DNA from 4 places in the Lysinibacillus sp. PWR01 genome. Region 2 is predicted to be linked to each of the others. Evidence: riboswitches for the same ligand, from Rfam matches in the RefSeq annotation. Region 2 holds a riboswitch; each other region holds the start of a gene.

Region 1 (7,486 bases), on a different contig from region 2:
TCCACCATTCGTCATTGCATTAGAGAAAATGAAAGAATATTCTATTTAATGATGACATGCTAAAAGGCGATCAACTAGTTTCTATAAAACTAGTTGATCGCCTTGCTCTTTATCTACTTGTTATTACGTTTTTCATTATAGTCAACCCAGAAATCTGCACCTTTAATTCCTAGTTTACGAGGATCAAAGACTGGATCTTTTCCTTCTTTTTTCTGTTTCTCGTAATCTTTTAATGCGACAATAGCTGGTTTCATAATAATTAAAATAGCTATAACGTTAATCCAAACCATCAAACCAAGCCCTACATCGCCCATTGCCCACGCTAAACCAGACGTACGGATTGTACCATAGAAGGCTGCAACTAAAATGGCAATCTTCGCAATCCAAATGAAAATCTTTTCTGTACTACCTCTAAATAAATAAGCGACATTTGTTTCTGCAATATAGTAGTAAGCCATGATTGTTGTAAAGGCAAAGAAGAATAACGCAATGGCTACAAATGGAGCGCCAAAGCCAGGTAATGATGAGTCAACTGCATATTGTGTATACGCTGCACCTGCTTCAATACTTTTTGCAAAAGTCATTTGCTCATCGCCTGCTAATCCACCACTATTAAATTCTCCAACATGAATAAATGGATCTGCTCCTTCAGCTGCCTTCTCATCGTGTACATTGTACATACCAGTAAATAAAATCATAAATGCCGTAGCAGAACAAATTAATAATGTATCAATATACACAGATGCTGCTTGCACAATTCCTTGCTTAGCAGGATGCGATACTTCCGCAGCTGCTGCAGGGTGAGCCCCCGTTCCTTGACCAGCTTCATTGGAGTAAATTCCCCGTTTCACACCCCAAGCAATCGCTGAACCAATAATGCCGCCAAAAATTTCTTGAGCCCCAAAGGCACTAGAAAAAATTAAACCAAAAACTGTTGGTACTTGTGAAATATTCATAAAGATAATGACAATTGCCATAATGATATAGGCTAATGCCATAAACGGTACAATGATCTGGGCCGCATTTGCGATTGATTTAACACCCCCGATGATAATGGCACCTAATAAAACAACAATAATAAGTCCTGTGATCCATGTATCCAAACCGAAAGCGTTTTCAACAGCACCTGCAATGGCATTTGACTGCACACCAGGCATCAAAATTAACATTGCAATTAAAGCAGCTACAGCAAAAATAACTGCAAACCATTTTTGACCCATTCCTTTTTCTATGTAAAAGGCCGGTCCACCACGATATTCTGTATCTTTCTCTTCTTTATAGATTTGAGCTAATGTTGACTCTACATACGCGGTTGCCGCACCAATGAAAGCGATTGCCCACATCCAAAAGACAGCACCAGGTCCTCCCATTCCAATCGCTGTCGCAGTACCAGCAATATTACCTGTACCTACACGTCCTGATAATGCGATAGACATTGCTTGGAAAGAGGATATTCCCTTTTCCGATTTCTCCCCTTTAAACATTAAAACAAACATATCTTTGATGTGTCGTACTTGTAGGAACCTCGTGATGATTGAGAAAAATAACCCAATCAATAAAATACCGTAAATAAACCATGGTCCCCATAAAATCCCATTCAATTTCTCCACAATTACATCCATTTTACCCCTCCAATTTTGAAATACCTTACTTTAAGTCATTATAGTATTACACTTTTCAGAAAATTACAATATTATTTTCAAGTAACAATATTTAAGTAAGTAACCTAGTAAATGGAAGGGTATAAACCTATTTAATTATATAGCCAATTCTTCGAAGAGCATTATTAATAAAATCACGTATATACATAAAAATCTCTTCACGCTCTCCCTCATGAAATAAATTATGATAACAATTTTCCCATTCTTTAAACTGAAATTCCGTAAATTCTTGTTGATGTAGCCAGTTTCGAGTTTGGCGTGTGTCCGTAATTTTATCTTTCTCAGCCGTCATAATGAGCATAGGCATATTTGGCATTTCACCTTTAGGCAGCATCACTAAATTTTTCATCATCTGCTGAAGCTCTCGATACCATTTCACAGAAACAACAGACATGAGCGGTACATCATCTTTCATTTCTTCTCTACCTTCAACATTACGCGTTAATTTCTCTAAAGTAATGTCATGTGTCAATTTGACATTGGCTGTTAATGCACTTAAACTCGTTAAAGCATTTGTTAATTTACCTGGTAATAGCTTTAGTTGCAACCAAGGTGATGTTAAAATAATACCCGCACATTCATATTGCCTCTTTTGCATTGTATGGAGAATTAATGTTGCGCCTAGCCCATGCCCTATTACAAAAGTTGGTAAATTATATGAAAAAGCATTCTCAATCAGGTTTCTTGTATATTTATTGTACAATTTGAAGTCCTCATCATGGACACGGGCAAACCTTGCTTCCACCCCATGATTCGGTAAATCTCCCATGACTATGTGGAAGCCTTCCAATCTTAATTTTTCTATCAGCCATGCGTACCAACGGTGATTTTCATAAGCACCATGAAGAATAGCAATCACAGCTTTTGCTTGTCCATCAGCTTCCCATTTCCACATTTACATAGTCCTCCTAAAAAATAATTACACTTTAATTATAGCGAAATAAATAGCACATTTTAATTTTATATTTCCATAAAGTTGCGTATTTGATACGATAATACTACATTATAGAAAGAAAAGAGGCGATTTTCATGATTTATCCATTTAAAGATAAAATGCCAAAGATCGATCCGTCTGTTTTCATTGCTGATTACGCAACTGTTACGGGCGACGTAACAATTGGTGCCGAAACAACTATTTGGTTTAATACGGTTATTCGTGGTGATGTTTCCCCAACGATTATTGGTAAACGTGTCAGTATCCAGGATCTTTGCTGCTTACACCAAAGCCCAAAATATCCACTCATTATTGAAGATGAGGTAACAGTTGGACACCAAGTCACTTTACATAGTTGTACAATTCGCAAAAATGCCTTAATTGGTATGGGTTCCATTATTTTAGACGGAGCTGAGATTGGAGAAGGTGCATTTATTGGAGCAGGAAGCCTAGTACCTCCTGGTAAAGTCATTCCTCCGAATAGTTTAGCATTAGGTCGTCCAGCAAAAGTTGTCCGTGAATTAAATGCAGAAGATAAAGAGGATATGGAACGCATCGTACGAGAATACGCAGAAAAAGGTCAATACTATAAATCGCTTCAGAAATAACTAACATACACAAAAAATCAATACTAACGAAAAAATCCCTCGCGTTTCCGTGTAACGAATTTGTTCACGAATCCTAGCGAGGCATTTTTTGTAAAAAAACAAAAGGGGCAATGTTGCCCCTTTTCTTATTAATACATTAGAATAATTTTCTAACGACTTCATTACTTTAGTTCAATAGTTTATAAACGTGCTTTTTCTCGTAGTGCATCTGCTTTATCAATTTGTTCCCATGGTACATTTAAATCTGTACGACCAAAATGTCCATACGCAGCCGTTTGTTTATAAATTGGACGACGTAAATCAAGCATTTTAATGATACCTGCTGGGCGTAAATCGAATAGCTCGCGTACCCATTCTACGATCTCACTTTCTTTCGCTTTACCTGTACCAAATGTATCTACCGCAATAGAAACAGGTTGAGCTACGCCAATTGCATAGGCAAGTTGTACTTCAGCACGTTCTGCTAAGCCAGCCGCTACGATATTTTTCGCTACATAACGTGCCGCATATGCCGCTGAACGGTCTACCTTTGTTGCATCCTTACCAGAGAATGCACCACCACCGTGACGTGCATAACCACCGTATGTATCAACAATGATTTTACGTCCTGTTAAACCAGCATCTCCTTTTGGCCCACCGATTACGAAACGGCCAGTTGGGTTGATGAAGTATTTCGTGTTAGCATCTAATAATTCACTTGGCACGACTGGAGCAATAACAAATTCTTTTAAATCCGCTTGAATTTGTTCAAGTGTTGCTTCTTCATCATGCTGTGTTGAAATAACAATTGTATCCACGCGAACGGGTACATTATTGTCATCATATTCAATCGTTACTTGCGTTTTCCCATCAGGACGTAAATAGGCAAGTTCACCTGATTTACGTACTTCTGTTAAACGGCGTGCTAATTTGTGTGCTAAGCTAATTGGTAATGGCATTAGCTCTGGTGTTTCATTACATGCATAGCCAAACATTAAGCCTTGGTCACCAGCACCTATTGCTTCAATATCCGCATCTGTCATAGAGCCTTCACGTGCCTCTAATGCTTGATCAACACCTTGTGCAATATCAGGTGATTGTTCACCAATCGCCACAAGCACCGCTAAGTTTTCAGCATCAAAGCCATATTTACCTCGTGTGTAGCCTATTTCTGCTACAGTGTCACGAACAATACCTTTAATATCTACGTACGTAGAGGTAGTAATTTCTCCTGCTACTAATACTAACCCTGTTGTTACAGTTGTTTCACACGCTACACGTGCATTTGGATCTTCTGCTAAAATAGCATCTAAAATGGCATCCGAGATTTGGTCACAAATCTTATCTGGATGTCCTTCTGTTACACTCTCTGATGTAAACAGTCGACGGTTTGTCATTTGGTTTTCCTCCTAAATACTCTTACAATAAGTAGTTGTGTATGAATACGGTACTCATTACCCATGTCAAGTCCGCTCCTAAGGATTGAACTCTCAAGCCGTTACTGCTGCTTTTAACACGAGGATTTCGAAAGATCCGTCATTATAATAAGGAAAGAACTACATATACTTACCTTTACATTGATTTTTAACAATAAAAAAATCCTTTTCTCACGTTACTTTACATGAGGAAAGGAATAATGACTGCGTAACCTTTCACTCTTATCGTTCAAGGGATGTTCCCTTGCATCAGGTTGGCACCAACGCATGTCGTGAAATAGTTCATGCAGGTTGCCGGGTTTCACAGGGCCTGACCCTCCACCAGCTCGGGATAAGAGTATCCGTTCAATCTCATGTTACTGAAAAGGTCGAACGTTGTCAAATATTTTCTTATGTATTACTGTATAAAAAGGAAAGAACAGATTAAACAAAAACTTTTCATACTTGGATGATGATGTAAATAGAAGCAAATTAATCCCTACAACATACCTAGCTACTTGTGGTAACATATGTGTGGCTCAATTTTCGCGCCTAATTACTGTAGGATTGATGGTATTCTACTCGAAAAACATTATTTTTTGTCAGTTTATTGAAAAGTGATAAAAACTCTAAAATAATTTCTTAATTAGTATAGATTATTTAAGCAATTGTGTTATACTATTTTTGAAATTAAGAAAAAATCCCTCTAAATCAAGGGAATACTATAAAAAAGGATGGTATTTAATCGATGAATTCAGTAGAAATTGCAAACGAACTGAAGGAATTATTAAACGGCGGTAACATTAATGTTCAACTTTCAGTACCACAATTAGCAGAAAAAGCTACCTCTCGTGGTGAAGCAATGTTAACAGTAGATGGCGCAGTTCGTGCAGAAACTGGCAAATACACTGGTCGTTCACCTAAAGATAAATATACGGTAGAAGAAGAAAGCACAAAAGATCAAATTGACTGGGGTAAAGTCAACCAACCAATCTCCTCTGAAGTGTTCGATAACCTATACGTAAAAGTAATAAAATATTTAAAAGAACGTGACGAGTTATTCGTATTCAAAGGCTTTGCAGGTGCTGACAAAGATTCACAATTAAGCATTCAAGTCATTAATGAATACGCTTGGCACAATCTTTTTGCTCATCAATTATTTATCCGTCCAACAGCAGATGAATTAGCTTCTCATGTTGCCGACTTCACTGTCATCTCAGCTCCTAACTTTAAAGCAGATCCTGCGGTTGATGGTACTGCTTCTGAAACATTCATCATCGTATCACTTGAAAAGAAAATTATCTTAATTGGTGGTACTGAATATGCTGGTGAAATGAAAAAATCTATCTTCGGTATCATGAACTACTTATTACCACAACAAGGTATTCTTTCAATGCACTGCTCAGCAAACGTTGGTGAAGCTGGCGATGTGGCATTATTCTTCGGTCTATCTGGTACTGGTAAAACGACATTATCAGCTGATCCAGATCGTAAGCTAATCGGTGACGATGAACACGGTTGGTCTGCTAATGGTGTGTTCAACATTGAGGGTGGTTGCTATGCAAAAACAATCAACCTTTCTGCTGAAAAAGAACCAGAAATCTACAATGCAATCCGCTTCGGCTCTGTTTTAGAAAACGTAGCTGTTGATCCAGAAACTCGTATTTGTGACTATGATGATGGTTCACTAACAGAAAATACACGTGTAGCTTATCCAATCCAATACATCGAAAATATTGTTGATCCTTCTGTTGCAGGTCATCCAAAAACAATCATCTTCCTAACAGCTGATGCATTTGGCGTGTTACCTCCAATCAGTAAATTAACAAAAGAGCAAGCAATGTATCACTTCCTAAGTGGTTTCACTTCTAAACTTGCTGGAACTGAACGTGGTGTTACTGAGCCAGAACCAGTATTCTCTACTTGCTTCGGTTCACCATTCCTTCCACTTCCTGCAACAGTATACGCAGAAATGTTAGGACAAAAAATTGACGAGCACGGCGCACAAGTATTCCTAGTGAACACTGGTTGGACTGGTGGCGAATATGGTACAGGTAGCCGTATGAAACTTTCTTACACACGTACAATGGTACGTGCAGCAATCGATGGTAAATTAGCAGGTGTTGAAACGACACAAGATGCTGTGTTTGGTTTACACATTCCAACAGCGGTTGAAGGTGTACCTTCAGAAGTGTTAAACCCTCGTGAAGCTTGGGCAGATAAAGCTGCATATGATGCAAAAGCTGCTGAGCTTGCAGGCTTATTCAACGAAAACTTCAAAAAATTCTCAAACGTTTCTGAAGCTATCACTACACTTGGTGGCCCATTAAAATAACGACTAAATAAAAGACAAAGGGAACAAATTATTCGTTCCCTTTGTCTTTTTGTTTTCTTCTATGCTTTATTGTTGTTTCATCCACTTGCAAAGAGCACGAACAGTTTCACGATTTTTTGCTGGTGGATATTGATGTGCGTAGTTAAGATCATACCACGTTTCGAATGATTTATTTGCATCCTCTAAAAAAAATGCCAATTGTCTGGCATGTTCTATATCCACATTTTCATCACGATAGCCATGAATGATCAGTACGGGGGCTGTTATCTGCTCTATCTCAAATAGTGGCGTTCGCGCATCATACGCTTCTGGGACACGATTCGGTGTTCCTCCAATAATGCGCTTCATCATCCTTCGCATATCTGTGCGTTCCCAATAAGTGGCCGTTGCATCCGAAACACCTGCCCATGTGACAACCGAGGTAATATCTTTTCTTAAAATGGCTGTCCAAAGAGCCATAATTCCCCCACGAGAAAAGCCAAAAACATGGATATTGTCATTACAGTATTGCTTAAGTACATCTACGGCATAGACAGCATCATAACGATCTGCCC
Region 2 (7,486 bases):
TTTGCGAAGGAACACAATATTATCGTATCACATGATTTTGCTTATGGAGCAATAGGATTTGACGGTAATAAACCAATTAGCTTCCTACAAGCAGAGGGTGCAAAAGAAGTTGGGATTGAAATGTATACCCTATCAAAAACCTATAATATGGCAGGTTGGCGTATAGGCTTCGCCGTTGGGAATGCCGAGATTATTGCTGCTATTAATCTTATTCAGGATCATCTGTTTTGTAGTCAATTCCCTGCTATTCAACAAGCAGCAACAGTAGCACTGACAGCTTCCCAACAATGTGCGGATGAACTACGAGCTACTTATGAGCGTCGCCGAAATGTACTCATTGAAGAAGCTCAAAGAATCGGCTGGCATGTTACGGCTCCAAAAGGCTCCTTCTTCGCATGGCTCCCTGTACCACTAGGCTATACAAGCGAACAATTTGCCGATCTATTGCTTGAAAAAGCTGATATTGCTGTGGCAGCTGGCAATGGTTTCGGTCAATATGGCGAAGGCTACGTCCGTATCGGTTTGCTGGTAAGCGAGGAACGTTTACGTGAAGCAATCCATAGAATCGAGCAGTTACAATTATTTAACAAATGACAATATCATCAATAGATTATTTGTGAAAGGTGAAAAGGCCTTCCACCCCAATCCATAAAAGTGTTATCGTCTTAACAAAGGTTGTACAAATAAAATGAAGGTGTACACTACTCATTTTTATTGAGGGTTGTTGTGACTAATCATCTCTCCACATTGAAAATAAGAGCCTATCCTCTCTCTAATCATACAAATAATGAGTTATTTTGTTCACTACTACTAGTATGAAAGAGGGAAAGACATTTTTACAGAATGGTTGATTGGAGTGGAGCCAGCGTCACTCTTAGGGGGATTTAGCGTCACAGAGGAGACCCTGGAGCGAACGGAAGTGAGTGAAGCGGCTCATCGGACGCCCCCTGGAAAGGACGCTGGCGGAACGGAAATCAACCCCTCACCTTGCTAAAAGGTCTATTTCTGCTAGTGACATGATCTTTTTTCCACAACATGTGTCCTGTAGCTAACTCTAGCTACAGGATCATTATTTTTCAATTTTCCTTGGCTGCCCTAAACCATTTTCTAATGGATAAAATTGAACATGACCTGTTTCATCATCCAATTTTCGAATATGTTGAATACCTTGTACCTCAGCGAGTACTAGGTCAGCAGTAATAACAGGATTTCCCCCTTTTATTAAATGCCCACCTGACACAACACCCCATTGATCACTCATAGAACCATGGAAATGTGTTTCATATCCCCCATCACGCTTACACACCACACCAGAGCCTTGAATAAATTCAAGTGGTCCATCTTTTTCAACCACATCACTAAAACGAACTTGAATCTGAGCTGTTGCATCTGGCACTAAATATACAAAGCTACTTTTTTGAAAGCTACCAATACAGCTAACAATCGTTGCTGACTCAATATGATTCTCTTCACAGAGCGCCTCAATTCCCTCAATGATATCTGTCCCTGTTAGAAGACGAGCACTAATAACCCTACCAAATGAACCTATACCATAATTAACTCTCACAGACATTGTTATCCCTCTTTCACGTCGAAATATTATAATTATATAAAAATTTTAAAAATTAATTATTGACTTACTATACCCTATAAATTATATTAGTTCTATCGGAATTACAAAAAAATATTATAAATCTCTTATCAAGAGTAGCTGAGGGACTGGCCCTATGAAGCTCGGCAACCTCCTTTTTAAAGGAAGGTGCTAAATCCTGCAAACGATCTTCGTTTGATAGATAAGAGAGGACATCTTTTCATGAGCCTCTCTTAGTTTGTAAGAGAGTTTTTTTATTTTCAAAAAACCGATAAAAACAATCTTGGAGGTAGTTTTCATGAAAAAGAAAAATAAATTTTTAGTAGGTTTAGCAAGTTTAACATTAGTAGCAGCTCTAGCAGGTTGTGGCTCTAAAGAAGATAGTAAAGGCCAAGCTGAGGCAATTGATGGAAAGAAAATCGTCGTAGGTGTCACTTCTGGTCCACACGAGCAAATTGCAGAAGTAGCAGCTAAAGTAGCAAAAGAAAAAGGGCTAGAAGTAGAGCTAAAATCATTTTCTGACTATGTTTTACCTAATACTTCCTTAGCTGAAGGTGATCTTGATGCGAACAGCTATCAACACGAACCTTTCCTCGATACATTTAATAAAGATCATGATACAGATTTAGTCCCAGTGGGCAAAACGATTTTGAATCCAATGGGTATCTACTCTGAAAAATATAAATCCTTTGATGACATTCCGGATGGTGCAACATTTGGCCTACCAAATGACCCAACGAATGGAGCACGTGCCCTCTTTGTTTTACAAGAAGCTGGCTATATTAAGCTAAAAGATGGCGCAGACTTAACAGCCTCGATCCGTGATGTAGAAGAAAACAAAAAGAATTTAAAATTCATTGAATTAGAGGCAGCTCAAATTCCTAAACAGCTTAGTGAAGTAGATGTAGCAGCTATTAATACAAACTTCGCATTAGAAGCTGGCATTAACCCTAAAGACGACTCTATTTTATTGGAATCTACTGACTCTCCATACGTGAACTACATTGTCGTACGCGCTGAAAATGAAAATGACCCAACAATTAAAAAGTTCGTTGAGGCTTACCAATCTGATGAAGTACGTCAATTCATCGAAGAAGAATTCAAAGGTTCAGTAATCCCTAGCTGGTAATACATTCAGGAAGCTTCTATAAGCCGAAGAATCTGCCGAAATTCCTCTATGGGAAGACGAGCAGATTCTTGCTTTTTAGAAGGTTGAGAAAGGAGCAAACAATCGCATGATTCAATTACAAAATATCTCAAAAGAATTCAAGTCGAAAAAAGGCATCATTAAAGCTGTGGATGGGATCAATCTTCATGTAAAAAAGGGACAAATTCATGGTGTGATCGGCTATAGTGGTGCTGGTAAAAGTACACTCATTCGTTGTGTTAATCTACTAGAACGTCCTACAGCAGGAAAAGTAGTGATAGACAATGTAGACATTACAACCCTTTCTCTTCATGAATTACGTCAAACACGCCAAAAAATCGGGATGATTTTCCAGCACTTTAATCTATTAAAAACAGCAACAGTTTACAATAATATTGCCGTTCCCTTAAAGCTACTAGGCTATAAAGAGACGGAAGTAAAAAACCGTGTAGCTAAATATGCTGAAATTGTAGGCTTAACAGATAAACTAGATAGTTACCCAAATCAACTTTCAGGTGGTCAAAAACAACGTGTGGCTATTGCACGTGCCTTGGCACAGGAGCCAGAGATTTTACTTAGTGACGAAGCAACAAGTGCACTTGACCCTGAGACAACAGAAGCCATTCTTGAATTGTTGTTAAAAATTAACCGTGAATTAGGCATTACGATTCTGCTCATTACACATGAAATGAATGTGATTCAAAAAATTTGCGATGAGGTTTCTGTTCTAGAATCAGGGAAAGTTGTGGAATTTGGCACAGCTATTGAACTTTTTGCAAAACCGAAGCACCCTACAACGCGAAAGTTTTTAAATACAATTTCACAACGTAACTTATCCCCTTCTCTTATTGAGCAATTAAATGTTTCAGGTAGTGTCATCCGTTTAACATTCCTTGGTGAAAGCACTGGTAAGCCATTATTAGCAGAAGTCACTAAGGTATACGATGTGCAACCAAATATTTTAACGGCTAATATTATTGAATTAAAAAACGGCATTGTCGGCAATATTGTGGTGCATCTACATGGCGAGACGCAGATTGTCCAAAAGGCGCTAACTTATTTTTCGGAAAATGGCGTGGCAGTGGAAGAATTAGGAGGTGCGTTCAATGAGTAGTATCCAAAGTTTCTTTACAGATTGGTCAGATGTTATTGGCAAAGCAATTATCGAAACATTTCAAATGGTCGGAATTTCATTGTTGTTCTCCATTCTAATTGGTATTCCATTAGGGCTATTAATCGTTTTAACACGACCAGGACAATCCTTTGAAAATAAATTTTTCTATCAGTTTTTTAATCTATTCATCAATATTGTCCGCTCTGTGCCATTTATCATTTTATTATTCTTCATCTTACCTTTTACCAAGTTAATTGTTGGTACAACAATTGGTGTTAAAGGTGTAATCGTTCCGTTAGTTGTTTACACAGCTCCTTATATTGCACGATTGATGGAATCTGCGCTTTTAGAAGTGGATTCAGGAGTGGTAGAAGCTTACACAGCCATGGGTATTAAACGTCGTCATATTATTTGGCATGTACTATTACGTGAAGCTCGTCCATCGATTATTTTAGGCTTAACGATTGCCACAATTGGATTAATTGGTGCAACGGCAATGGCAGGAATGGTTGGTGCTGGCGGATTAGGTGACCTTGCCTATCGTTATGGTCATTTACGCTATGAGGTTGATGTGATGTATGCAACTGTCTTTATCTTAATCATCCTTGTGCAAAGCATTCAATCTATCGGCAACCGCTTCGCTGCGAAATTGAAAAAAGATTAAGAGGAGAATGAAGATGACAAAGGAAATTTATGTAGAGAAAAATGGCTATATTGCAACGTTAGTATTAAATCGCCCTGATAAACGAAATTCGTTTTCAAAGGCAATGTTTCAAGCTATAGTAGACCATCTTGAACAGCTACGTGTAGATTCTTCTATCAAGCTCTTGATTGTCCGCGGTGTCAATGAAGTAGCCTTTTCATCTGGTGCTGATATTAGCGAGTTTTTAGATATTCGTTATGCTGCAGACAATGCCAAAGCCTATAATGATTTGGCTTTAAAGGCAATCGATGCCCTCTATAAATTTCCGCATCCTACAATTGCTATGATTCAGGGCTTAGCAATTGGCGGTGGCTTAGAGTTAGCAAATGCTTGTGATTTTAGAATAGCAACACCTAAGAGTAAGCTGGGTATCACCGCTGCAAACATTGGTATTGTCTATAATTTAGAAAGCACGAAACGTCTCATCAATATTGTTGGTGTCGCTAAGGCAAAGGAAATTTTATACACAGCCAACATTTTTACAGCTGAAGAAGGCAAAAATATTGGTTTAATCACGGCCCTACATGAGCCAGAGAATATTGAAGATGCCACACTGCAATTCGCTGAACATCTATTAAGTAAATCATCCATTGCAAACGCAGGCATCAAAAAAATTATCCAGGCGATTGTAGATGGTGAAAATGAAGAAAGCGATGAGCTGGCACAGTTAGTTTTGGATTCATTTAGTTCAGACGATTATAACGAAGGTATTCAAGCCTTTTTAAATAAAAGAAAGCCTATTTTCAATAAATAAGTGAGGTAGTAACGATGACAAACACAACTGATGGTGATCTACTCTTAAAAAATATCACTGCACAAGCCCCCTTCCCCATTTGCTTTGCAGATTTAGAAAAGGCCGTAGCGGAAAAAATCGAAGCTGGACCTTTTGGCTACATCCGTTCTGGTGCTGGTGGTGAACAAACACTGCGCAATAATCGTGCAGCTTTTGAGAAGTATTCCATTGTTCCCCGCTTTTTAAATGATGTGTCAAACGTTGATACATCAATTCATTTGTTTGGTAAAACATATCCAACTCCTTTGCTCTTTGCTCCTGTTGGCATGAACGGAATGGTTCACGATGAAGGTGAGCTTGCCGTTGCACGTGCCGCCCAGAATTTAAATATCCCTTATATTCAAAGCACTGTTTCCACTTATGCTCTTGAAGAAGTTGCTCAAGCTGCTCCTTCTGCAACAAAGTGGTTTCAATTATATTGGTCTACTAATGAAGAAATTGCTTTTAGTATGGCTGCACGTGCGGAGGCAGCGGGATTTGAAGCAATCGTTTTAACTGTCGATACCGTAATGCTTGGCTGGCGCGAAGAAGATGTCCGCAATCAATTTTCACCATTGAAGCTAGGCTATGCACGAGGCAATTATATGAATGATCCTGTTTTTACTGCCACTTTACCTGATGATTCATTTGAGTCCTATGTACAAGGTGTCTTGCAAAATGTCTTCCACCCAACACTTAATTGGGCGCATGTACGAGAATTAAAAAAGCGTACAAACCTTCCTATACTATTGAAGGGAATATTACATCCTGAAGATGCGAAGCTAGCTATCGATAATGGTATTGATGGCATTATTGTATCAAACCACGGTGGCCGTCAATTAGATGGCGTTATTGGTTCACTTGATGCCCTTCCTGCTATTGCAGAAGCTGTAAATGGACAAATTCCTATTATATTAGATAGTGGTGTATATCGTGGCATGGATGCCTTAAAAGCACTTGCTTTAGGAGCGGATGCCGTTGCAATTGGACGTCCTTTCGTCTATGGGCTAGCTCTTGAAGGACAACAAGGTGTCGAAAAGGTGATGACCAATCTTTATGATGAATTAAAGGTTTCCATCGCATTAGCAGGTGCCACCTCTGTCAAAGGATTACGCAACATCACATTAGTCAAACAGGATGGGACTGAGGTTAAATGAAACAAGCATTACAAGGATTAAAGGTTGTCGATTTATCACAAGTCTTAGCAGGCCCTTATTGCACTATGGTGTTAGCAGATATGGGTGCAGAAGTTATTAAAATTGAAAAATACCCAAATGGAGACGATACCCGTACAATGGGTCCTTTCGTTAATGAAGAAAGTCATATGTACATGATGGTTAATCGTAATAAAAAAGGTGTCTGCATCAATTTAAAAACTGCTGAGGGACTGGCTTTGTTTAAAGAACTGATTCAATCTGTCGATGTATTGGTTGAAAATTATCGACCAGGTGTCACGAAAAAGCTTGGTATTGATTATGACACATTAAAAACCATCAATCCTGGCCTTATTTACTGTTCTATTTCAGGCTATGGTCAAACAGGTCCTTATAGTCAAAAGGGTGGCTATGATATTATGGCACAGGGTCTGAGCGGCTTAATGCATATGACAGGTGAAGCAGATGGCCGACCTGTCAAAGTTGGCTTTGCGGTGAATGATATTGCTGCTGCTCAAACAGCCTTACAGTCCATTTTAATGGCCTATATTTATAAGCTTCGTAGTGGCGAAGGACAATATATTGATGTTTCCTTAGTGGAGTCAGGTCTTGCATGGACTGTTTGGGAGGCTGCTGCTTATTTCGGACAAGGTGAGCTACCTGAGCGAACAGGAACAGCCCATCGTGTGTCCGCGCCCTATCAAGGTTTCAAAACACAGGATGACTATATTCTAGTAGGTGCTGGCAATCAAAAGCTATGGGAGATTTTCGCGGCTAAGGTTGTCAATCGACCTGATTGGTTAGACAATCCCCTCTTTGCTACCAACTATTCACGTGCCCAACATGTGAAGGTGCTGGAGGCAGAAATTGAAAGCGAGCTAATCAAGCATAAGGCTACCTACTGGCTCGAACTTTTAGATAAACACGGCGTACCATCTAGCCCAATCTATTCCTACGATCAAACATTGAATGATCCACATATTCTAGAGCGTGGCATGGTACTGT
Region 3 (7,486 bases), on a different contig from region 2:
TATTTTTGCTAAATTTGTAAAGGGTTTAACGTAATTTTCAATGAAAAAAAGATTATACTGTAGAAAGAACTAAAAATAGGGGCGGTTACTATGAAAACAGTTGTTGTTTTAGGCGGCGGAATTACAGGACTATGTACAATGCATTATTTACAACGTCAAGTGAAGGAGAATAATTTAGATGTTCGTCTAGTGCTTGTAGAAAAAAATACATATTTAGGAGGCAAATTATATTCAGCACATGAACAAGGCTTCATCATGGAAACAGGTGCTGATTCTATTGTAGCCCGTCATCAAGGCGTTATGGAACTCGTACAGGAGCTTGATTTTGAAGCGGAGCTAGTTTACAACGAAACAGGTATTTCTTATATTTATACGAATAATGAGTTACACGCTATACCAACAGATTCAACATTTGGTATACCGATGAGTTTGGCATCCTTAGAAGAAAGTACACTTATTTCAGAGCAAGGAAAAAAAGCAGCGTTAAAGGATTTAACATTACCAAACAACGGCTTCACAAAGGAAAGTTCAATAGGAGAATTTTTAACTTACTATTTAGGGGAGGAACTGGTGAAAAATCAAATTGCACCAGTACTTGCAGGTGTTTATTCAGGCGATTTACATCAGCTTTCCATTGGCTCTACTTTACCGTATTTAATTGATTATAAGAATAATTATGGAAGTATTATTAAAGGTTTTGATGCGAATCGTGAGCAATTTGTTAAAGCAGCGAACAAAAAATTTATATCCTTTAAAAATGGTTTATCTTCTTTAATTGATCGACTTGAACAAACATTATCAGATGTAGAAATCATCAAGGGCGTTACTACTCTAAATGTTCAAAAACAAGATAAAAACTACACAATTTCCTTAGCTAATGGTGAAAATATTGAGTCAGATTATGTCGTTTTAGCATTACCGAATGATGCTGTTCAAAATCTACTACAGGATGAATCTTTAAACCGCTATTTTGACCAATTTACGACAGCGTCAGCCATTACCATCTATTTAGGCTTTGATGTGCCAGACTCTAGATTGCCAGCAGATGGAACGGGCTATATTGTTTCGCATAATTCGGATGTTACTTGTAATGCAGCAACCTGGACGAGTCGTAAATGGAAGCATACATCGAAAGAACATAAATTACTTGTACGACTCTTTTATAAGAGCATCAATCCAGCCTATGAGCAACTACGTGCCATGACGGATGAAGAATTGGCAGCTGTAGCTTTAGAAGACGTGAGAAAAAGCCTAGGAATTGAGGAACAGCCAACAGTTGTGAATGTAACAAAATGGATTGATCAAATGCCTAAATATGATCTAGCTCATCGTGAAGCGTTACAAGGATTACTACAGGAATTACATGAAAAGTATCCACATTTATCGATTGCTGGGTGCTCATATTTTGGCGTAGGTATCGGCGCTTGCATTCAAAACGGTAAAAAAATTGGTGAAGAGCTTGCGAAGGAACTTGCCAATTTCTAAGGTTTTAAGTGGAAAAAAACTTTGTTATGTGAAATAGTCTTGACTCATTCGTCAGTAAACGATATGATTCTTTTAATTATTTAAAAAATTCATACTTAATTCTTATCAAGAGAAGCAGAGGGACTGGCCCATTGAAGCTTCAGCAACCAACTTTATTGTCAGGTGCTAAATCCAGAAGACCATTGAGTCGAAGATGAGAAGGAACAACAATGATGAATCGTTAAAGCCTTCTTTTTTTATGAAAGAAGGCTTTTTATTATATAGAGACATAGGAAGAGAGGCTAGTTTTATGGGATTGCTTGAAAGGTTAAAAACGCATGTATTGACAGCAGACGGTGCAATAGGCACAGTGCTATATGGCTATGGATTGGAGTATTGCCATGAGGAAATGAATGTTCAGAGACCTGAGTTAATTGAAAAGATTCATAGAGAATATATTGCAGCTGGTGCTGACATCATTCAAACGAATACGTACGGTGCAAATGCCATTAAATTAGCTCGCTATGGATTAGAATCACGGGTCCAACAATTTAATGAAGCGGCTATTACCATTGCAAAACGAGCAGCGGCAGATGGCGGTCAATTTGTCTTAGGGACAATTGGAGGTATTCGAGGAATTCGTAAAAGTGATGCAACATTAGATGAAATATTAGCGACAGTTGAAGAGCAAGCAAATGTTTTACTTGCAGGAAATCCAGACGGCCTTTTACTCGAAACCTATTATGATTTTGAAGAATTAACTGCAACCTTAAAGATGCTACGTGCAAAAACAAATTTACCGATTATTGCACAAGTATCTATGCATGAGCCTGGTGTTTTACAAAATGGAATGTCTTTAAATAATGCCCTGCATGAGCTAGAAACACTCGGTGCAGATATCGTGGGTGTCAATTGTCGACTAGGTCCACATCATACGATTCAAGCATTTGAAGGTGTAGAACTTCCTAACAAGGCATTTATGTCTGCCTATCCGAATGCCTCACTTCTTGACTTAGAAGATGGACGTGTCGTTTATGAATCAGAATCGGATTATTTTGGTCGAGCGGCTGTCGAATTACGTGATCAAGGCGTACGCTTAATAGGGGGCTGCTGTGGTACGACACCGAAACATATTGCAGCAGCAAAGAAGTATTTAGAAGAGTTATCACCGGTTCAGGAGAAGCATGCGAAACCTGAAAAGATTGAGATTGTTCGTGAAGCGGAGCCACCAAAGTATGAGCCTCTTCATGAAAAAGTAAAACGTGAACGCTCTGTCATAGTAGAATTGGATACACCTAGACATTTAGAGATTGATGGGTTCCTTGAAGGAGCAAAGCAACTGTATGATGCAGGTGCAGATGTAGTCATGATGGCAGACAATTCACTGGCCTCTCCACGTATTAGCAATATTGCAATGGGAGCATTGTTAAAGAGTACACATGGTGTACGCCCACTAACACATATTACATGTCGAGACCGTAACTTAATTGGTCTACAATCGCATTTAATGGGATTAAATGCTTTAGGTATTCATGATGTGTTGGCCGTTACAGGTGATCCAACAAAAGTTGGAGATTTCCCAGGTGCGACAAGTGTTTATGATGTATCTTCAATGGAGTTAATCCAATTAATTAAGCAGTTAAATGAAGGGGTTTCTTTCTCAGGCAAGCCACTTCGTAAAAAAGCAAATTTTTCAGTTGCTGCTGCATTTAATCCAAATGTCCGTGTGTTAGATCGTGCTGTGACACGCTTAGAGAAGAAAATTGAGCATGGAGCAGACTACTTCATTTCTCAACCAGTGTACACGAAAGAAAAAATTGTAGAAATTTATGAGGCAACAAAGCATTTACAAGCACCAATTTACATCGGCATTATGCCTGTTACGAGTTATAAAAGTGCTGAGTTTTTACATCATGAAGTGCCAGGTATCAAATTATCCGAAGATGCCTTAGCAAGAATGAAGGCATGTGGGGAAGATAAGGAACGGGCAACATTGGAGGGAATTGCTATTGCCAAAGAATTAGTAGAAGTGGCTGCACAATATTTCAATGGTATTTACCTTATTACACCGTTTTTACGTTATGATGTGACCCTAGAGTTGATGAAATATATAGAGCAATTGGATGAACAGAAAAAAGGAGTAAGTATACATGGCTAAGCACTCGATTGAAGAGCAACTAGAGAAACGTATTTTAATTCTTGATGGCGCAATGGGAACAATGCTACAAAACGAAAATTTATCAGCAGAGGATTTTGGTGGCGAGGAGCTTGATGGCTGTAATGAAAATCTTGTCCTTACTAGACCTGATGTCATTGAGAAAATTCATCACAAATACTTAGAGGCAGGCGCAGATATTATTTGTACAAATACATTTGGTGGGACGCCTCTTGTGTTAAATGAATATGATCTTGGCGCAAAAGCCGAAGAAATTAATAAGCGTGCAGTGGAAATTGCTCGCCAAGCAGTGGATAGTTATTCGACATCGGATTGGCCACGTTTTGTCGCAGGGGCTATGGGACCAACAACAAAAACGTTATCAGTTACAGGTGGTATTACATTTGATGAGCTAGAGGAAAATTTCTTTGTACAGGCAAAGGCATTAATTGAGGCAGGAGCCGACGTTCTGTTATTAGAAACAAGTCAGGATATGCTCAATGTCAAAGCAGGCACCCTAGGCGTAAAGCGTGCTTTTGAGGAAACTGGAAAAGAACTACCAGTCATGATTTCTGGAACAATAGAACCAATGGGTACGACACTTGCAGGGCAAACAATTGATGCCTTTTATATTTCAATCGAGCATATTAAACCATTATCAGTTGGCCTAAACTGTGCGACAGGACCAGAGTTTATGACAGATCATATTCGTTCATTAGCAGAGCTTTCAACAGGCTATATTAGCTGTTACCCGAATGCAGGCTTACCAGATGAAGAAGGTTGTTATCATGAATCACCAGAATCGCTATCGCAAAAATTAAAAGGTTTTGCAGATAAGGGTTGGCTTAATATTGTAGGTGGATGTTGTGGAACGACTCCAGCTCATATTGCAGCCATTCGCGAGGTTTTAAAAGATGAACAACCTCGTCAATTACCTGAAAAAACACATGGTCATGCGGTATCGGGAATCGAACCCTTATTGTATGACGATTCTATGCGTCCGTTATTTATCGGGGAGAGAACAAATGTTATCGGCTCTCGTAAATTTAAGAATTTGATCATTGATGGAAAGTTTGAGGAGGCAGCAGAGATTGCACGTGCACAAGTAAAAAATGGTGCTCATGTAATCGATATTTGTTTAGCCAACCCTGATCGTGATGAATTAGCCGATATGCGTGGATTTATGCAGGAGGTTGTAAAAAAGGTTAAGGTGCCTCTTGTGATTGACTCGACTGATGAAAAGGTTATTGAGGAAGCGTTAAAGTTTTCTCAAGGGAAAGCCATCATTAACTCTATTAATCTTGAGGATGGTGAAGAACGATTTGATGCAGTAATGCCACTCGTGAAGAAGTACGGAGCCTCATTAGTAGTTGGAACCATTGATGAGATAGGAATGGCCGTTGATCGTCATCGCAAGCTGGAAATTGCTGAACGTTCCTATAAACTATTAACTGAGAAATGGGGACTTGCACCGGAGGATATCATTTTTGACCCGTTGATGTTCCCTGTAGGAACTGGGGATGAACAGTATATTGGTTCAGCCCTTGAAACGATTGAAGGCATTCGTCTCATCAAAGAAAAATTGCCGCAGACATTGACGGTACTTGGCGTAAGTAATATCTCATTTGGTTTACCACCAGTTGGCCGTGAAGTACTGAATGCTGTCTATCTCTATCATTGCACACAGGCAGGCTTAGATTATGCCATTGTGAATACAGAGAAACTGGAGCGTTATGCATCCATCCCTGAAGAGGAAATTAAACTTGCAAATGACTTGCTATTTAATACAAATGATGAAACATTAGCTGTGTTTACGGATTTTTATCGTGATAAAAAGAAGGAAAAAACGGAAGCGGATATTCCGAAAACGGTTGAAGGTCGTTTAGCTTACTATATATTAGAAGGTACCAAAGAAGGGCTAATAGAGGATTTAGATGCTGCACGAGAAATCTTTGAGGCACCGCTGGATATTATTAATGGCCCTTTAATGGAGGGCATGGCTGAGGTAGGTCGATTATTTAATGATAATCAGCTCATTGTAGCAGAGGTTTTACAATCAGCAGGTGTAATGAAGGCCGCTGTTGCTCATTTAGAGCAATTCATGGAGAAGGATGAAGAGAGTGCTGGTAAAGGGAAAATGGTACTTGCTACCGTAAAAGGTGATGTCCACGATATTGGGAAAAACCTTGTTGATATTATATTAAGTAATAATGGCTATAAGGTTGTCGATTTGGGCATTAAAGTAACGCCTGCCCAATTGATTGAAGCGATTCGTAAGGAAAAACCAGACTTTATTGGGCTGTCAGGTTTACTAGTGAAATCAGCGCAACAGATGGTCATTACTGCTCAGGATTTTAAAGAGGCGGGGATTGATGTACCTATTTTAGTTGGTGGAGCTGCACTTTCTCGACGTTTTACTGAAACAAAAATTGCAGATGAATATGGCGGTCCTGTTATTTATGCAAAGGATGCCATGCAAGGCTTAGAGCAAGCTAATTTATTAATGGGTGAGGGGACACGTGCAAATTTCTTAGCAGAAATTGAAGAATCCCGTCAAAAACGTTTAGAGGCTGATGAAAAAAGAGCTGCTCGTCCTGCAAAAGAGGTAACAATAAAGCCTGTACGAACAGTAAAGGGAGCGCCAGTATTTTTACCAGCCGATTTACGACGTCATGTAAAAAAAGACTACTCCGTATCGCATTTATATCCTTATGTTAATATGCGTACATTACTGGGACACCATTTAGGCTTGAAAGGGCAAGTTCAGCAATTGCTTGAAGCGGGCGATTCAAGAGCAACAGAGCTAAAGGATTTAGTAGATGATTATTTAAAAAGTGATCTATTAAAGCCATCAGGTTTGTATCAATTTTTCCCTGCTCAAGCAGATGGTGATGATGTCGTTGTGTATGATCCGGCTGATAGTAAGATAGAAATTGAACGTTTTACCTTCCCTCGTCAGCAGGTTGAACCATTTTTATGTCTTGCAGATTTCTTAAAAACAGTAGAGAGCGGTGAAATGGACTATATTGCGCTCATGGTAGTAACAGCAGGTCAGGGAGTTATGGCTAAAGCTCGCCAGTTAAAAGAGGATGGGAAATTCCTTGAAAGCCATGCCTTACAATCGACTGCATTAGAATTAGCAGAGGGCTTTGCTGAACGTATGCATCAGGAAATTCGTGACCAATGGGGCTTCCCTGATGCAACAGATTTCACTATGAGAGATCGTTTTGCAGCAAAATATCAGGGACAACGTTTTTCATTCGGTTATCCTGCATGTCCTAACTTGGAGGATCAAGAAAAACTATTCGGCTTATTAAAACCCGAGGATATTGGCGTTCATCTTACAGAAGGCTTTATGATGGAGCCAGAAGCATCTGTATCTGCAATCGTTTTTGCTCATCCTGATGCTCGCTACTTCAATGTTTAAGGCATAAAATAGGAGGAGATAGATAGTCAATGCCATGACTGTCTATCTCTATTTCATTGCGGATGATGACAATTTGGTTAAGGGAAGTGAGCAGGATGATTCGATTCATGGAAGAAAAAGATATACCTGAGGTTTTGGACATCTATAATGATATTATTTTAACAAGCAAGGCGGTCTATCGATATGAAATACAAACTTTAGATGAAAAAGTACAATGGTTTAAGGAGCAACGAGTATTAGATAATCCTTTGCTTGTATTTGAGGAAAATGGGCTTGTCGCTGGCTTTGCTACCTATAGTCAATTCCGTCCTTATCCAGGTTATCAATATACAATGGAGCATTCCGTCTATGTGCATAAAGAGCATTATCAAAAGGGGATTGCTACAAAGCTTATGCACAAGCTGATAGCGATTGCTGAAGAAAATGGTGTGAAAACGCTT
Region 4 (7,486 bases), on a different contig from region 2:
TAATTGTGACTGTTGTCGTATCAAATGGATGTAGCTTTCCTTCAGTTGCCCAGAAAAATAGTAAAACTACGGATGTAATGATTAAACGAATTTCAGGAGCCTTTAATGGGCCAAGCTCTGCAAGCTGTTTTTTGATGACCTCTTTACCACCTTCGATATTGCTAGTCTCAGGTTTAATTAAAGCAATCATAATGAAAAATAAAAAGATAGACATAATAATTGAGAAGGGGGCGGCATAAAGTAGCCAAGCACCCCATGAAATATCCACATTAAATTGCTCTTGGATAAAGTTTAAAGCCACCATATTTTGAGCTGCTGCAGTCTTAATACCGATATTCCAAATGGAAACTGCTTGTACCGAAGTAATAACTAATAAGGCAGCAAGCCGACTATCACGTGGTAAACCAAAAGCTGCCACCATTCCAAGCAATATCGGTACTACTGCGCCAGCACGTGCTGTAGCAGAAGGTACAAAAAATGCGAGGACGATAGAGACTAAAATAGCGCCAAATACGATAGCTTTTGTTTTCGTTCCTACCAATGAAAGAATCCAAAGAGCAAGTCGTTTATGTAGATTAGTAATTTGCATTGCTGCCGCTAGAAAAAGAGCTGCTGCTACTAAAGCAACGGCAGAATTACTAAAGCCGCTTAAAGATAATTTTAATGCGCTAGCTGTTCCTAGCTCTGTAGTTGGATCCTCCATTGACGGAGCGAGTCCTAGTAAAACAGTTACTAGCGCAATGATCATGGCCGAGCTCACAGGATATGAAACGGCCTCTGTAACCCAAAGGATGACTGCAAAAGCTAAAATGGCTAAAGCTCGTTGCCCAGCTATAGGTAAATCACCGTTATTAGGTAAAAAAGTAATAATAATCAGTAAAGCGAAGGCCAAGCCAATCCATAGTGGCTTTAAATTACGTTTTGAAGCTTCTTGATTTGGTGAAGACATATTTTCTCATCCTTTCTACGATAAAAATGACGATTATTATCCATAACATCGGCCTAGATAATGTTTTATTAAGATAAGAATATATCTTTTTTATTGTAGAAAAAAAACTACGCAGAATAGGTGTTTTTTACAGCAATATGAGTAGATAAAGAGAAAATACATGGTCACAAAAAATACAAAAATATCCATAAAAATATTATTTCTTTTTCTTAAAGGCAGAAGTTACTTTAGGCTCTGTACCATTGACTAAACGTTTAATATTTTCTATGTGCAGGATGATGGCTATGCCAAAAAGAAGAACAGCTATAATGGTTGGGCCAATGCCAGGAATCCATAAATAAGTGGCTGTACAAAAAACGAGATAAAACTCTAGAACACCAACAATTAAATAATTTGTTGCAAAGGATAAAATAACAAATAAAATAAGTGCAAATAAACCAATCTTCCAATCGACAGCAAGTAAAATTCCGATAATGGAGGCAGTTCCTTTTCCGCCATTGAAGCCCATATAGAAAGGGAAATTATGACCTAAAATGACCCCAGCAGCCATAATGTAGGTAAGCAGCCATATTTGTTCTTCTGTTAAATGAGTGAAGTCCGCTAGATAAAAATGTGCACCGATAATAGCTACAACGCCTTTGCCAATATCGATGAGGGCTACTAAAACGCCATATTTCCAGCCGAGGGAAAGAGTAGCATTAGAGGCACCGGCATTGCCGTGGCCCGCTTTTTTTAAATCAACCCCCGATAAAAACTGTGCCACTTTAGAGCCGTGAATACAGCCAATTAAATAGCCAATAATAAGAAAAGTGATCACGGCCTTTACCATAAAAATCCTCCTCTCAAAATTTTTTCTAAAATAGTGTATGCGTTCATATTACGTATAAGAGCAGACAGAAGTTTCGGAAAAAATAAAATTTACATGTTGACAGAAAAAAACTCTATGTTTATACTGTGTAACAACGATGGAAATTGAATCTCATACTCTTATCAAGAGCGGCGGAGGGATAGGCCCTATGATGCCCGGCAACCAGTAAGTAACGAGCTTACTAAGGTGCTAATTCCTACAGATTCTTACTTGGATCTGGCAGATAAGGGGAGGAAAACTTGCAACCGCAACCCTCTTCTTAGCTGAAGAGGGTTTTTGTTTTCTACAGAAAAATCCTCCTCATCTCCGGTACCATCGTAAAAAAAATAACCATTTGGAGGTACACAATGACAAATTTTAAACCAGAAACATTGCTGTTACATGGCGGTCAAGAGCCAGACCCAGTGACGGGTTCTCGAACAGTTCCTGTCTATCGCTCAACTGCTTTCGTATTTAAAGACACTGCTCATGCGCAACGTCTTTTTGCCTTAGAGGAAGCAGGGAACATTTACACAAGGATTACCAATCCAACTGTTGATGTGTTTGAAAAACGTGTGGCTTTATTGGAAGGTGGAACAGCAGCAGTAGCACTTTCATCTGGTGCAGCAGCTATCGCATTTTCCATTTTAAATCTAGCTGGAGCTGGTGATGAGATAGTAGCAGCTAGTTCTTTATATGGTGGTACTTATAATTTATTTGCTAACACATTACCAAACTATGGTATTAAAACAATTTTTGTAGATGAAACAAACCCAGAGAATTTCAAGGCGGCGATTACTGATAAAACAAAAGCAGTCTTTGCTGAAGTGTATGGTAATCCAAGCTTAAAGGTTTTAGATATTGAAGCAGTAGCTAAAATTGCACATGATAATGGTCTACCATTAATTATTGACAGTACGTTTGCTTCTCCTTACGGTTCTACACCTATTGAATACGGTGCAGATGTTGTAGTACATTCAGCAACTAAATGGATAGGTGGTCATGGTACAACTTTAGGGGGCGTTGTTGTAGACGCTGGTAAGTTTGATTGGACTAGTGGTCGATTCCCAGGTTTTACTGAACCAGATGCTTCTTACCATGGTTTACGTTATGGAATTGATACAGCTTCTGCGGCCTTTGCTACGAAGCTACGCGTACAATTATTACGTGATTTTGGTCCAACATTAAGTGCAGATGCTGCCTTTAATTTATTACAAGGTTTAGAAACGCTTCATTTGCGTATCCCTAAACACAATGAAAATGCATTGGCAGTGGCTGAATATTTACGAAACCACCCATCTGTGGAGTATGTAAATTATAATGGCCTGGAAGATTTTCCAACACATGAATTGGCAAAGAAATATTTAAGAAATGGCTTCGGTTCAGTGCTTACATTTGGCATTAAAGGTGGACGTGAAGCTGGGCGAAAGCTTATTGATAGCGTAAAGCTATTTTCACATGTAGCAAATGTAGGTGATGCTAAGTCATTAATTATTCATCCTGCTTCCACTACACATCAGCAACTATCAGCAGACGAATTAGTTCAAGCTGGTGTAACCGAGTCGCTCATTCGCTTATCCATCGGTTTAGAGGCAATAGAGGATATTATTGCTGATTTAGATCAAGCCATTACACAGGCAACAACTACTGAACAAACAGTAGAAGCCTAAGCTTTAGAACATAGGGAAGAATGTTGTAGCGTTTACGTATTTTCTCATTCGATTGGCCTCATTTGGTAATGCGTTAAACGTTGCTACATCAACCAATTGCTACATCCGTTAATTATCAGAACCTTATAAAAAATAATACCAAGTAATTTTATATGTATTATTGACTTAATTAAATCCTTGTTATATACTAGGAAATAAGTTAAGGGTACGAAAATTCTTGTTAAAAAAGGTAAATGTTTTCATAAGTGCTCCCCCACTTTTGAATATATAGAAGAGCAGTTGCCTAGCCAGTAACTGCTCTTCCCAAAAAAACTGATGATAAAGGAGTGTTTAAAATGGGTAATATCTATAGTGCACAAAACATTGTATCCTATCTAATATATGAGCTAAATGAAGGGCATGTCTTTGTCAACAATAAGTCCATTCAACACCTTCTTACATCAGTCGAAAGAAAATGGCAGCAAGTCTTTGGTCATACAGCATTTCAAGAACATGTTTTTGCTGAAGAGGAAGACTATACTGTTAAGGAAGTATTTGAGGCATATGAACAGTACGGTGTGAGCCATATCTCACTTCCTGCGACAGAGATTTACTTAAAATATGGTACATTTCAATTAGTGGAACGTACGTATGCAATACCAAATTTTACAGAAGAAGAAATTAGTCTTGTTCAACAAGCTTTAGCACAATATCGTTATCAATTGCTTTCAAAAGCAAGTTAAAACCCCCTCATATATTTAAGCTCATTCTCTGCTGCTACAGGGAATGAGTTTTTTCTTTAAAGGGATTGTTATGAATGTCCGAGCATACATATATATAATAGAAGAAAGACATTCGTATATTGAAATGTAAATAGTCAATATTTGTTCAAATCTTATAGAATGATTAATAAAACGTATAATAAAGGGAATGAAACCGATTTCTTTTGCACATCTAGAGAAAACAAATGTCCTTCCTAGAAAGATTTTTCTTGTGCAATGTATGTATTTGCGTTACAATTTTCTTTAAGTTAAATTTTGAATTATTTGAATTTGTATGTGTTCCAACACATATAGAAATAGCGAAACTCATACAAAGAAGAGTTGTTGGCTAAAGACTGCGGTGGGTGTCAAATAGTCATGACACAACCCCATGGAGAATTAGCTTTAATGAAACTGCGGAATGTAAGTTGGAGGGAATAACAAGAATGGCAACTATAAAGGCAGCGATTTTAGGATTTGGAACGGTAGGTCAGGGGATCTACCATATTTTAAATGAAAAACGAGAAGAGCTAAAAAATAAATTAGGTATTGAATTAGAGGTAGCGAAGATTTTAGTGACAGATGCTAGTCGCGAACGTGTGCCAGGAACAGCACATTTAATGACAACAAGCATGGATGAAGTCTTAGCAGAACCAGGTATGCAGGTTGTGTTTGAAGCAATTGTTAACGAAGAGCCTGCATACAGTTATTTAAAGCGAGCAGTTGAACATAAATGTCATGTTATTACAGCCAATAAAGTGATGTTTGCCAAACGAGGTTTAGAGTTGCAGGATCTTGCAAAAGCTAATGGCGTTTTTGTAGGCTATGAGGCTACTACTGCTGGTGGTGTACCTGTTATTAAAACAATGAAAAATATTTTACTTGTAAATGATGTAAGTCGTATACAAGGCGTCTTAAATGGCACATGTAACTATATTTTAACAAAAATGCGTGCACAGGGCTGGTCTTTCGAAACAGCTTTAAAAGAGGCACAAGGCTTAGGTTATGCTGAAGCAGATCCATATAATGATATATCTGGGCAGGATGCATTTAAAAAATTAATGATTTTAAGTGCCTTAGCTTTTGGAGAGCAACCAGATTGGTCAGATGTAGAAGTGATTGGGATCGATAGTATCTCTGCTGAACAAGTTCGTGAAGCGTGTGAAAATGGTCTGCGTTACCGCCATGTAGCTGAAGTGGAGAAACGGGCTGACGGTAAAATTATTGCTAAAGTCGGTCCACAACTAGTTGATAAAGAGCATCCACTTTATCCAGTCGATGATGTGTTTAATGCGGTGGCATTAGAGACTAACTATATTGGTACATTAACATTAGTTGGTCCTGGAGCAGGGATGTACCCAACTGCGAGTGTCATGGTAGAGGATTATGCTGAAATCATTGGGAAAAGAGCAGGATTTGTTGTCACAATCTAATAAAAGCTTTAAAAAAGCCCACCATTCAACAATGTTTAATTGTATGAATGGTGGGTTTTTAGTCTTCATCTTTGACGTCAATATCCTCTGGAATAGGAGTAGAACGCCAAATTTCAATTTCCTCTTTAATACGTTCCAATTGTTTAAAATAAGTGCTGAATTGGCCACTATTGATTAGAATTTGTTGTCCATCGTAAACAGAACGGATGCGTCCTTCGTAAACTAGACGCATTACTTGATCCTCAGGCATACCGAGATCAAAAGCTGTCTCTTCAATTGTTTTATACATACGATTCGCTCCTTTTACTGTTTTTATTATAACGTCCATTATTGAGAAAGCATACTGTGGTAATGAAAAGAAAAGTAAAAATGATAATTGTTTGATTTTGGATAAATATGTATGATTAGTATTGAGAACGTAGTGAAGCGGGGATGAGTTGATAAATGTTAAATCCATTGTTTGTATTACTAGCAGCTATTCTATGGGGGATGACTGGAACTGCCCAAACCTATTTGGACCAAGGGGTATCTCCAATAGCAGTGGCCACAATTCGTTCTGCAATTGGTGGCGGTTTATTATTAGCCATTACGATTTTATTGCGGAAAATTAACTTTTTAAGGTGGTCGTGGAAATGGACGATTTTAGCTGCGGCTAGTATAGCTCTTTTCCAAGGTCTTTTCTTCTCATCCATTCGTCTAACAGGTATAGCCATTGGAACTGTTGCTACTATTGGCAGTGCACCGGTGTTTTCTGGTGTTTTAGAGTGGCTATTATGGAAAACACGCCCCACAGCGGTATGGGGACTTGCTACATTGATGGCCATTATCGGATGTCTTTTATTATTTATGAATAATGGAGAAGAGTCTGTTCACATTGGCGGATTCACACTAGCACTTTGTGCAGGTCTAGCCTTCGCATTTTATACAAACATAAGTAAAAAATTAATGGCACAGGAAGATGCATTACCAGCAGTTGCTATGACGTTTTCCATTTGCACGTTGTTTTTACTGCCGTTTTCCCTAGAAAATGGATTTTTTTGGTTAGGAAATGTGCACAACTTATGGACAATGCTGTTTATGGGGATTATGTGTACAAGCGTAGCGTATTTATTGTTTTTAAATGGACTACAAAAAATTAGTTCATCCACAGCTGTAACACTTTCATTAGCAGAACCATTGACTGCAGCAATTCTTGGTGTGTTTTTAATTGGAGAACATTTAAGTATAGTATCTTGGCTTGGGGTAGCAATGTTATTAGGAGGCATTGTTGTTTTAACACTAGGTGGAAGAAAAAAGCTAAAACCTTAAGAAATTCTTCATTTTTATAATAGCTGGTTTTTAAGATTTGAGAGATACACTTATATTTGAGAGCGAGGTGTATATCATGACGAAATTAACAGTTCTTGTTACAGATGACGATCAAGATATTCGTGATGGTATTGAAATCTATTTAAAAAATGAAGGCTATCATGTCATTAAAGCAGCAGATGGCTTAGATGCATTAAAAAAGCTAGAGAACAATGAAGTACATTTAATTATTTTAGATATCATGATGCCAAACATGGATGGAATTACAGCAACCTTTAAAATTAGGGAAGAGCGCAATATTCCAATTATCATGCTGAGTGCAAAGGCGGAGGATGGCGATAAGATTCATGGATTATCGGTTGGAGCAGATGATTATGTGACAAAGCCATTCCATCCATTAGAGCTATTGGCACGTGTAAAATCTCAGCTACGACGCTATGTTCAGCTAGGGACGTATAGTGAGGGTGCTGCAAAGGTGGAAATCGACGGACTTGTTCTTGATGAAGAGGCAAAAGAGGTTGTATTAGAAGGAGAGGCTG

What was found. Region 2 has a riboswitch for S-adenosylmethionine ahead of ACEVFT_RS00700 (MetQ/NlpA family ABC transporter substrate-binding protein). Riboswitches for the same ligand answer to the same signal wherever they lie in the genome.
Region 1: it holds a riboswitch for S-adenosylmethionine, as region 2 does, so the genes downstream of both, metK (methionine adenosyltransferase) here and ACEVFT_RS00700 (MetQ/NlpA family ABC transporter substrate-binding protein) in region 2, are expected to answer to the same signal.
Region 3: it holds a riboswitch for S-adenosylmethionine, as region 2 does, so the genes downstream of both, ACEVFT_RS03410 (bifunctional homocysteine S-methyltransferase/methylenetetrahydrofolate reductase) here and ACEVFT_RS00700 (MetQ/NlpA family ABC transporter substrate-binding protein) in region 2, are expected to answer to the same signal.
Region 4: it holds a riboswitch for S-adenosylmethionine, as region 2 does, so the genes downstream of both, ACEVFT_RS03025 (O-acetylhomoserine aminocarboxypropyltransferase/cysteine synthase family protein) here and ACEVFT_RS00700 (MetQ/NlpA family ABC transporter substrate-binding protein) in region 2, are expected to answer to the same signal.

Annotation. Positions count from the first base shown of each region.
Region 1 is NZ_JBHERJ010000089.1:30,904-38,389, reverse strand. Features, by position in the region: gene mnmM (tRNA 5-(aminomethyl)-2-thiouridylate-methyltransferase MnmM) at 1-49, shown strand, start outside; gene ACEVFT_RS20460 (alanine/glycine:cation symporter family protein) at 114-1,622, opposite strand; gene ACEVFT_RS20455 (alpha/beta hydrolase) at 1,750-2,556, opposite strand; gene ACEVFT_RS20450 (gamma carbonic anhydrase) at 2,691-3,203, shown strand; gene metK (methionine adenosyltransferase) at 3,383-4,579, opposite strand; SAM riboswitch class I at 4,838-4,956, opposite strand; gene pckA (phosphoenolpyruvate carboxykinase (ATP)) at 5,346-6,932, shown strand; gene ACEVFT_RS20435 (alpha/beta hydrolase family protein) at 6,999-7,486, opposite strand, start outside.
Region 2 is NZ_JBHERJ010000005.1:33,673-41,158, forward strand. Features, by position in the region: gene ACEVFT_RS00690 (pyridoxal phosphate-dependent aminotransferase) at 1-594, shown strand, start outside; gene ACEVFT_RS00695 (PPC domain-containing DNA-binding protein) at 1,070-1,573, opposite strand; SAM riboswitch class I at 1,696-1,800, shown strand; gene ACEVFT_RS00700 (MetQ/NlpA family ABC transporter substrate-binding protein) at 1,890-2,720, shown strand; gene ACEVFT_RS00705 (methionine ABC transporter ATP-binding protein) at 2,827-3,852, shown strand; gene ACEVFT_RS00710 (methionine ABC transporter permease) at 3,845-4,516, shown strand; gene ACEVFT_RS00715 (enoyl-CoA hydratase/isomerase family protein) at 4,530-5,309, shown strand; gene ACEVFT_RS00720 (alpha-hydroxy acid oxidase) at 5,324-6,484, shown strand; gene ACEVFT_RS00725 (CaiB/BaiF CoA transferase family protein) at 6,481-7,486, shown strand, end outside.
Region 3 is NZ_JBHERJ010000025.1:28-7,513, forward strand. Features, by position in the region: gene ACEVFT_RS03405 (protoporphyrinogen oxidase) at 91-1,485, shown strand; SAM riboswitch class I at 1,585-1,685, shown strand; gene ACEVFT_RS03410 (bifunctional homocysteine S-methyltransferase/methylenetetrahydrofolate reductase) at 1,775-3,622, shown strand; gene metH (methionine synthase) at 3,615-7,046, shown strand; gene ACEVFT_RS03420 (GNAT family N-acetyltransferase) at 7,142-7,486, shown strand, end outside.
Region 4 is NZ_JBHERJ010000021.1:135,362-142,847, forward strand. Features, by position in the region: gene ACEVFT_RS03015 (SLC13 family permease) at 1-949, opposite strand, end outside; gene ACEVFT_RS03020 (glycerol-3-phosphate acyltransferase) at 1,146-1,778, opposite strand; SAM riboswitch class I at 1,934-2,047, shown strand; gene ACEVFT_RS03025 (O-acetylhomoserine aminocarboxypropyltransferase/cysteine synthase family protein) at 2,165-3,466, shown strand; gene ACEVFT_RS03030 (hypothetical protein) at 3,802-4,188, shown strand; gene ACEVFT_RS03035 (homoserine dehydrogenase) at 4,653-5,639, shown strand; gene ACEVFT_RS03040 (MerR family transcriptional regulator) at 5,698-5,928, opposite strand; gene ACEVFT_RS03045 (DMT family transporter) at 6,084-6,947, shown strand; gene ACEVFT_RS03050 (response regulator transcription factor) at 7,024-7,486, shown strand, end outside.